Regions from separate parts of the Streptococcus sp. HMSC057G03 genome, predicted to be linked through region 1. Evidence: predicted binding sites of a transcription regulator. Region 1 holds the regulator's gene; each other region holds the start of a gene.
The links. The regulator CtsR, encoded in region 1, represses protease genes until heat stress. The targets are predictions, from matches to a motif close to TTGGTCAAAAAAGGTCAAANA.

Region 2: a site for CtsR is predicted at 1,242-1,262, ahead of HMPREF2686_RS08745 (ATP-dependent Clp protease ATP-binding subunit). Genes of this name have one in related genera too.
Region 3: a site for CtsR is predicted at 1,753-1,773, ahead of clpP (ATP-dependent Clp protease proteolytic subunit ClpP). Genes of this name have one in related genera too.

What each region holds. Positions count from the first base shown of each region.
Region 1 is NZ_KV794423.1:238,954-242,235, forward strand. Features, by position in the region: gene HMPREF2686_RS05115 (ATP-dependent Clp protease ATP-binding subunit) at 1-1,697, opposite strand, end outside; gene HMPREF2686_RS05120 (CtsR family transcriptional regulator) at 1,698-2,162, opposite strand; gene HMPREF2686_RS05125 (alpha-L-fucosidase) at 2,379-3,282, opposite strand, start outside.
Region 2 is NZ_KV794434.1:67,275-70,556, reverse strand. Features, by position in the region: gene HMPREF2686_RS08755 (bifunctional methylenetetrahydrofolate dehydrogenase/methenyltetrahydrofolate cyclohydrolase) at 1-678, opposite strand, end outside; gene HMPREF2686_RS08750 (DUF1797 family protein) at 844-1,074, opposite strand; gene HMPREF2686_RS08745 (ATP-dependent Clp protease ATP-binding subunit) at 1,322-3,282, shown strand, end outside.
Region 3 is NZ_KV794422.1:78,434-81,715, forward strand. Features, by position in the region: gene mgtA (magnesium-translocating P-type ATPase) at 1-869, shown strand, start outside; gene upp (uracil phosphoribosyltransferase) at 1,089-1,718, shown strand; gene clpP (ATP-dependent Clp protease proteolytic subunit ClpP) at 1,847-2,437, shown strand; gene HMPREF2686_RS04065 (DUF2129 domain-containing protein) at 2,716-2,994, shown strand; gene HMPREF2686_RS04070 (ABC transporter substrate-binding protein) at 3,103-3,282, shown strand, end outside.

The sequences.
Region 1 (3,282 bases):
AACAGAACTTCCGCCAAAGCTTTGGCTAGCTCTGTTTTTCCGACACCGGTAGGTCCCAGGAACATGAAAGAACCGATCGGACGCTTGTTGCTACGGATACCTGATTGATTGCGTCGAATAGCCCGACTGATACTCGAAACGGCTTGGTCTTGACCAATCACGCGCTTGTGCAATTCTGTTTCTAAGTTGAGGTACTTCTTGGCATCGGTTTGAGTCAGTTTTTGAGTTGGAATACCAGATAATTGGCTCAAGGTCACTAAGACATCTTGGTCAGTGACTTCTTTTTTGTAGACAATGGGAGCGGCCTCTACTTGTAAGAGTTGGGCTGCTTTCTTCCACTTGCCGTCCATCAAGGCCCGATCCAAGGCGGTCAACTCTTCTTTTACGTGACCGTTGGAATCGCGGTTTTGTACAGTAGCTGCCGCTTCATCCAAGAGATCAATGGCTGAATCTGGCAATTGACGGCTGGTCAAATAGCGGTGAGCATATTTGACAGCTGTTTCGATCGCTTCATCGGTAATGGTCACATGATGGTGGTCCTGGTAGGTTTCTTTCAAGCCTTGGAGAATTTGGATGCTATCTGCAACACTTGGCTCTTCAATGGTGACTTTCGCAAAACGCCGAGAAAGGGCTGCATCTTTTTCGATATGCTTTTGGTACTCATCTTGAGTCGTTGCTCCAACTGTACGCAAGGTTCCCCGTGCCAGGGCTGGTTTTAGAATATTGGCTGCGTCTAAGGTCGAATCAATACCGGATCCTGACCCCATAATGGTATGCAGTTCATCGATAAAGAGAATCACGTGACCGTCTTCTTCGATGTCCTGGATGATATTGTTCATCCGTTCTTCAAAGTCCCCACGGAAGCGCGTCCCTGCAACGACATTCATGAGATCCAATTCTAAGACACGCATCTGTGCGATTTCAGCTGGAACATTGCCACTAGCGACACGCTGAGCCAGACCTAAGGCAAGGGCGGTTTTTCCGACCCCTGCTTCTCCCACCAATACAGGATTGTTCTTCGTCTTGCGGCTGAGGATTTGGATCATGCGTGAAATCTCTGCATCCCGGCCGATCACAGGTTCAAGCTGGCCTGCACGCGCCATTTCTGTCAAATCACGGGTATAATCTTCAAGACCTCCACTGGTGCTTGGTGGCATACCCATCATATTTCCCATGGTTTGGCGGTTAGGGTTTTGAGCCCGATAAAGACTCCGGATGGCTTTGATATCATTCTTGTCCCAGCCTGCCTTGTCTTCAAGATTCTTTCGAAGGGAGGCAATAGGAACTCCCTTGTCTTGCTCTGTAAAGGCAAAGCCGGCAAACTCCATGACTTGGATCGCCAAGGTCCCACGGTCTGCTAGAAGAGAGAGGAGCACATGCTCTGTTCCCAAGGTCTTGGCATGAAGGACCTGGGCAATCTCTCTTGCGTGTTTCATAATGGCTTCCATCCGATAAGAAAATGGGAAGATTTCATACCGATTGTCGCTTTGAAAAGCTTGGCCTGTAATATGCTCCGCTGCATCCTGAAACTCATCGATCTGCATAGGATAATCGTTCAGTACAGAACCTGCCACGCTATAGGGATTATTGGCCATAGCCGTCAGGAGATGCCAAGTATCTAAGGTATGCCCCTGATAGTGGCCTGCTAGTATTTGGGCCGCTTCTATACTTTCTAACAGTGCTGTTGAATAGTTCATCTAGTCGGTATTTCCTTTTCTATCTACTTGTTGAATGATTTTTTTCAGCATACTTGCTCGTAGGATGAGAGCATCTCGACCTAGGACCTCATCGGAGGTCGTCGCAAGCAAGAGCTGAGTCTCACGTTGTGTCAATAATTTTTCTTCATAGAGCATCTGGAGGATATCATTAAAGACCTGCTGGCTGATGGTCTCTCCAATATTGGCTGCCAAGTCTTGGAGCATCTGATGATGATCTGAAAACTGGACCTTGCCAATGCGGATATAGCCCCCACCACCGCGCTTGCTCTCTACAATATAGCCTCGGCTCTCGGTAAAGCGGGTCTTAATGACATAGTTAATCTGACTGGGTACGACCTGAAAGACATCGGCTAACTCACTTCTTTTGAGCTCTGCCATGCCAGCTTGAGCCAGCAAGGCCTTGATATAAGCTTCAATGCTATCAGATGTGTTCTTATTTGCCATGATGCTCCTTTCTGGCTTGTTTATTTCTAGATGGATGCTCTGTTCTTGGCCCATAAAAAATGGCCTTGGAGTGTTCCTTCTCATCATTGACCTTATTTGACTATTATACAATTTTTACGGCTGTAAATAAAGCAAAGACTCCATGGAAATAGGAATCTCTTAAGAATACAAAGCAAAAGAGGCTAGTGAGAACTAACCTCTTATGCAAAGAATGAACTACTCTTTGCGACGAGCGAATTTGGCGCCTCCGCCCAAGAAACCTAGACCAAGAAGGCCTAACCAAGCAAAGAAACCACCTTCTTTTGTACCGGTTTGAGGTAGTTTTCCTTCCGATTGTAGAGAAGGACTTTCAACCACTTCTTTTTCCGGATGGTCTGAAGTCAAAACAGAAACTGCTTCTGGGGTTTTCGGTTGGAAGTGGACTGGTCTTTCTTTTTCTTTTTTGTCTTCTGCTTGAGAAAGAGTCGCAACTTCTGGCTGCTCCTTACTTGGAGTGACAGGAGTGGTTGGAGTCGGCATATCAGCTATCAACGGACTTTCTTCCGCTTCCTTCGTTCCGACTTCTGTGATCTGGTCCTGAGCCTCCACTTCGACAAAGGCATCGACTTCTGTCCGAATTTCTTTGCCTTCTTCTTGTCGAACCTCGATTAATTTCAAGCGGCGTCCGACCTTCCCTGCTTGAAGGATCCGGCTTTCGCCCTTAGCCAAGCCCTTGTTCTCACGTGTTTGACTCTCAAATGGAATCTCCTCTGCTTCGATGAGAAGTTCAGGTTTTTCAAGAATCAAATCCCGAACACCTTGATCTGGGCGTGTCTGCGTCAGCGGTTCATAATTGTGAGTATCTTCTAAGATGGTTTCAAGGGCTTCGACTTGATTAGCTGCAGCAACCAAATCTGGTCGCTCTTGATCCAACAACTGAGTCAAGTCCGTCAATTGTCCTTGAACCGTCGGTTTGAGGTCTGCTTTCAAGCGATCGAGAGAAGTAGCTTTGATCTTTTCTACTCCTTCTCTGATGATCTGTTGCAGCTCTTCTTGACTGAGCAACTGGCTATCTTTCCCTGAGAGGACAAATCGGTCCACCTGGATGGCTCTGGATGACTGAGGATCATTGAGAGCCGGA
Region 2 (3,282 bases), on a different contig from region 1:
AACAACGGCGCCTTCTTTCACGAAGTCTGCTGTTACAAATTTCGCACGACCGATCGCAACAACCAAGATATCTGCTCTTCTAGCAATTTTAGGCAGATGATGGGTCCGGGAATGGGTCAAGGTTACCGTCGCATTTTTGGCGAGGAGCAACTGTGCCATTGGTTTTCCAACGATATTGGAACGACCAATCACGACTGCTCGCTTCCCTTCTAGATCAATCCCGTACTCTTTGAACATCTCCATGATCCCAGCGGGAGTTGAAGGCACCATGAGAGGATTCCCAGCCCACAAGCGTCCCATATTCAATGGATGAAAGCCATCCACATCTTTTGTCGGATCAATGGCTAAAAGGACTGCATCCGCATCGATATGCTTAGGCAGTGGCAACTGCACCAAAATCCCATGCCAAAGGGGATCTTGATTGTAGTGTTCGATCACTTCTAATAATTCAGCTTGGCTGATGCTTTCAGGAAGTCGTCTCACTTCACTCCGAAAGCCTGCCGCAATAGCAGAACGCTCTTTATTTCTTACATAGATTTTGCTAGCTGGATTATCTCCTACCACGATGACAACGAGGCCAGGCACAACTCCTGTCTCTTCTTTTAATCGTGCTGTTTTCTTCGCAATCTCACCCTGTAATTTTGTAGCGAGCGCCTTCCCATCAATGAGTGTCGTCATATCAATTCTCTTTCTAGTCAAGTAATGAAAATAGTCCTCTCTATTATAGCAGATTTCAACTCTCAAACCTAACTGTTCCTAATTAGAATTTCCTATAGACGAAAACTATAGCCAGATGGACAAAAAATGAGCTTGAGACCACCCCAAACTCATCCACACAGCTGCTTAGTAAAGCAATTCATAAATTTCCATTGCAATTAAATCAATGCTATCAAATGTATAGGTTTCACGCGCTTCAACATCACGAAGTGTAAAGGTTGAACCTTCTTCTTCATTGTGGTTGTAGGCTACTTCAGCGACAACAACACCGTCACGTTCAAAATTACGTTTCAAGTTTCCACCGTCTTTTGTCATCGTCTCCAAACGGTTGATAATCCGTACTAAATGTGATTCCATTTTATTTCTCCTCTTTACTTTCTACTCTCCTATTTTATCATAAAAGAGAAAGCTCTTCCAATAAAAATTCACATTTTTCCATTGATTTGCTCTTTCTTCAATCCTTAGCGACATTCCGTAGCAAATTCTTGCAAACTTCTAGAATACTGATATAATGAAACTATAAATCTTTGACTATTTTTGACCTTTTAAAAATAGGATTGTCTCTTGATGGAAAACCATCAAAAACCTACTGTGAGGTATGTATATGCTTTGTCAAAATTGTAAAATAAATGAATCAACCATCCATTTATATACAAATGTAAATGGACGTCAGCAGCAAGTAGACCTCTGTCAAAATTGCTATAAAATTATGAAAACAGACCCAAATAACAGCTTCTTGAAAGGCATGACCCAACGGAGCCAACTGACTGGAGATCCCTTCGAAGATTTCTTCAATAACCTTGGAAACTTCCAAAGTCCACAAGAACCTCAAACTCCTCCAACTCAATCCGGAGGCAGTTATGGAGGTGGCGGCTACGGCCAAAACAATAACCGTGGTGGTGGTCAAGATCCTCGTCAAGCACGCCCTCAAAAGCCAAAAGGACTGTTAGAAGAGTTCGGCATCAATGTCACAGAAATTGCCCGCAAAGGGGATATTGACCCTGTCATCGGCCGTGACGAGGAGATTATCCGTGTCATCGAAATTCTCAACCGTCGAACCAAGAACAACCCGGTTCTGATTGGGGAACCTGGGGTCGGAAAGACTGCCGTTGTGGAAGGCCTGGCTCAAAAAATCGTCGATGGCGACGTTCCACATAAATTGCAAGGAAAAGAAGTCATCCGCCTAGACGTCGTCAGCCTCGTTCAGGGCACTGGCATCCGTGGTCAATTCGAAGAACGCATGCAAAAATTAATGGATGAAATTCGTCAACGCGAAGATGTTATTCTGTTCATCGACGAAATCCATGAAATTGTTGGCGCAGGATCAGCCGGCGAAGGCAATATGGACGCTGGAAATATCCTCAAACCAGCCTTAGCGCGTGGAGAACTCCAATTAGTCGGTGCTACTACCCTCAATGAATACCGTATCATTGAAAAAGATGCGGCCTTGGAACGTCGGATGCAGCCCGTTAAGGTCGATGAACCAACGGTTGAAGAAACCATCACCATCCTCAAGGGCATCCAGAAAAAATACGAAGACTACCACCACGTCCACTATACAGACGGGGCCATCGAAGTGGCAGCTATTCTTTCAAACCGCTATATCCAAGATCGCTTCCTGCCAGACAAGGCCATTGATTTGTTGGATGAAGCGGGGTCTAAGATGAACCTGACCCTAAACTTTGTGGATCCAAAAGTGATCGACCAGCGCTTGATTGAAGCTGAAAACCTCAAAGCCCAAGCAACCCGCGAAGAAGATTTTGAAAAAGCAGCCTACTTCCGCGACCAAATCGCGAAATACAAGGAAATGCAAGGTCAACATGTCACCGATCAGGAAACCCCTGTCATCAGTGAAAAAACGATTGAACACATCGTTGAACAAAAGACCAATATTCCTGTTGGTGATTTGAAAGAAAAAGAACAGTCTCAATTGATCAATCTGGCTTCTGATTTGAAAGCTCATGTGATTGGTCAAGACGATGCAGTAGATAAAATCGCGAAAGCCATTCGACGCAATCGTGTCGGCCTAGGATCTCCTAACCGTCCGATCGGAAGCTTCCTCTTTGTCGGACCAACCGGTGTCGGAAAGACCGAATTGTCTAAACAATTGGCGATCGAGCTCTTTGGCTCTGCAGACAATATGATCCGCTTTGACATGAGCGAATACATGGAAAAACATAGCGTAGCGAAACTAGTCGGAGCTCCTCCAGGCTATGTTGGCTACGATGAAGCTGGACAACTAACGGAAAAGGTCCGTCGCAATCCTTACTCCCTCGTGTTATTGGATGAAGTGGAAAAAGCCCATCCAGATGTCATGCACATGTTCTTGCAAGTCTTGGATGATGGCCGTTTGACAGATGGTCAAGGCCGTACCGTTAGCTTCAAAGATACCATTATCATCATGACCTCTAATGCTGGAACTGGCAAAGCTGAGGCCAATGTTGGTTTTGGAGCTGCTCGCGAAGGTCGAACCAACTCTGTACTTGGAGAACTCGGGAATTTCTTTAGCCCTGAATTCATGAACCGTTTTGATGGCATCATTGAATTCCAACCTCTATCAAAAGA
Region 3 (3,282 bases), on a different contig from region 1:
CGCGGATCATCCTCTGCCTCAAGAATAATGGCCACAAGGTTGGTTACATGGGAGATGGGATCAACGATGCTCCATCCATGAAGGTCTCAGACGTTGGGATCTCCGTGGATACCGCTGTGGATATTGCCAAGGAAACAGCAGATGTCATCCTTCTAGATAAGGACTTGATGGTTCTTGAAAAAGGCTTGGTCGAAGGCCGCAAGGTCTATGCCAATATGACCAAGTACATCAAGATGACGGTCTCTTCTAACTTCGGGAACATCTTCTCTCTTCTCTTCGCCAGCATCTTTTTGCCTTTCCTTCCAATGGCTCCCGTTCATTTGATTGTGCTCAATCTTATCTATGATCTTTCTTGTATCGCCCTTCCTTTTGACAATGTCGACAAGGAATTCCTCAAGAAACCTCGTATCTGGGAAGCAAACTCTATCATGCGTTTTATGGCCTGGATTGGTCCCATTTCATCTGTATTTGATATTATTACCTACATGCTTCTTTACTTCCTTGTTGTTCCTATGATTTTAGGTCATGGCTACAACCATGGAGCAGCAGATGCAGCAGCCTTTATCATGGTGTTCCAAACTGGGTGGTTTATCGAATCCATGTGGTCTCAAACCATGGTTATCCATATGTTGCGTTCACCAAAACTGCCATTTATCCAAAGTCGTCCAGCCTTCTCAGTCGTGGTGACGACTCTAGCAGCAGCCTTCTTTGTAACCTCCCTTCCATATAGTCCTTTGGCTTCTATCTTGAAGTTGAGCCAACTAAATGGATTGTACTTTGTTCTATTGTTTGCGATTATCGTCCTTTATATGCTGAGTGTGACGGTTGTCAAACGTATCTATATTAAGAAGTACAAAGAATGGTTGTAATTGATTGATAGAAAGAGTGAGTCCGAACTTAAAAAATTAAGTGTAAGGGCTCTCTTTTTTTGGTAAAATTTGGTATAATAAGAAGAATGTAAAGTTGGAAATGAAGATTTCCATGTGCTGTGAGTATCAAAGAGGGACTGAAAGAAAGAGTAGAGCTTGACTCCGCTTTTATCATAGCTCTTTTTTGAATAATAACAGCTTAGAAAGAAGGATCTCAAAATGGGAAAATTAGAAGTTATTACACATCCACTGATTCAACACAAATTGTCTATTCTCCGTCGCACGGATACCTCTACGAAGGCCTTTCGTGAATTGGTAGATGAAATTGCTATGTTGATGGGCTACGAAGTGTTGCGTGAATTGCCTCTTGAAGATGTTGAAATTGAAACTCCTATTACTAAAACCGTTCAAAAGCAAATCGCAGGGAAGAAATTGGCTATTGTCCCAATTCTTCGTGCAGGGATTGGGATGGTTGATGGTCTCTTGAGTTTGGTACCAGCTGCTAAGGTTGGCCATATCGGGATGTACCGTGATGAAGAAACCTTGAAACCAGTTGAATACTTGGTGAAATTGCCAGAAGATATTGATCAACGTCGTATCTTTGTAGTAGACCCGATGCTTGCTACGGGTGGATCCGCTATTCTAGCGATTGATTCCTTGAAAAAACGCGGCGCTAGCCATATCAAATTTGTCTGCCTAGTATCAGCGCCAGAAGGGGTGAAAGCTCTTCAAGAAGCTCACCCAGATGTGGATATCTTTACAGCAGCCCTCGATGATCATTTGAATGAACATGGCTACATTGTTCCTGGTCTTGGAGATGCAGGTGACCGTTTATTCGGTACCAAATAAGAAGCCATTCATGATTCGTCCGAAAGGTGCTTAAGATTTGACCTTTTTTGACCATTGGTTTATAATAGCACATATACTTTGAACCTCACGAATCGTGAGAATGAATGGATACTAAAGGAGAAGAATAGATGATTCCAGTAGTTATTGAACAAACCAGTCGTGGAGAACGTTCTTACGATATTTATTCCCGTCTGTTGAAAGATCGAATTATCATGGTAACAGGACCAGTTGAGGACCAAATGGCTAACTCCATTATCGCTCAATTGCTCTTCTTGGATGCCCAAGATAATACAAAAGATATCTATATGTATATCAATACACCAGGGGGTTCTGTCTCTGCAGGTCTCGCCATCGTAGATACTATGAACTTTATCAAGTCAGATGTCCAAACCATTGTCATGGGGATGGCAGCCTCTATGGGGACTGTCATTGCTTCAAGCGGTGCGAAGGGCAAACGCTTCATGTTGCCAAACGCCGAGTACATGATTCACCAACCAATGGGTGGTACTGGTGGTGGTACCCAACAAACCGATATGGCGATTGCAGCAGAACACTTGCTCAAAACACGGAATAACTTGGAAAAAATCCTTGCGGAAAATTCAGGTCAATCCATTGAAAAAGTGCATGCTGATGCGGAACGTGATAATTGGATGAGCGCGCAAGAAACACTTGAATATGGCTTTATTGATGAAATCATGGCCAATAATAAATTGGGCTAAACCATCCTATGGGAAGGTCCGTCAAGAGGCTGGGACAAAAGTCCTAGCCTCTCAATTATTTTTGGATTGTAGAGCAAGACGCAGTGGTTGAGTGGGCTCTACTACGCTGATTTCATCAGCTTTTACAGCCCTACTCAACTGTGCGGAGGTGGGACGACGAAATCGAATTCTAACGAATTACCGATTTCTGTCCCACTCTCTTTTTTTGCTCTTATAAAAGAGTAGTTCTTTTTCTTGAAATTTGATATACTAGTAACAGAACGAGAAAGGGATTGACCATGTTTGAGAAACAAGAAAGAACAGGCTTGATTGTTAAATTGTATTACAATCGAGACGGGAAAAAATTACAATCTGTCGGAGATGTCTTGTACCATTCTAAGAAATGCCGTTATGTCCAATTGTATGTGGACAGTGACAAGGCCGATCAAGTCATGGAAGACTTAAAGAAAGAACGTTATGTCAAAAAGGTCTTGCCTTGCCATCTCAAAGATTTAGATACAGATTTTGTGGGGAGTTTGCAACGATTGGAGACCCCATCTGTGGTCACAGAAGGTTAGAAAACGCAATCATTTGATGGATTGCGCTTTTTTTATTGACAATTGTCAGATAATTCGGTATATTCTTAATGTATTTATTTTAAGATTCATTTAAGGAGATCATTACAAATGAAGAAAAAATTTGCTCTTTCATTTTTAACCCTTGCAAGTGTCGCTCTTCTTGCTGCTTGTGGTGAAGTTTCTACTTCAGGTTCAAACACAACTGGTAACGAAATCGGCAAGGAACTAAAAGTCGGTTTTAACTTTGAAAAAACTGGTGAAGTAGCAGCCTACGGTAGCGCTGAACAA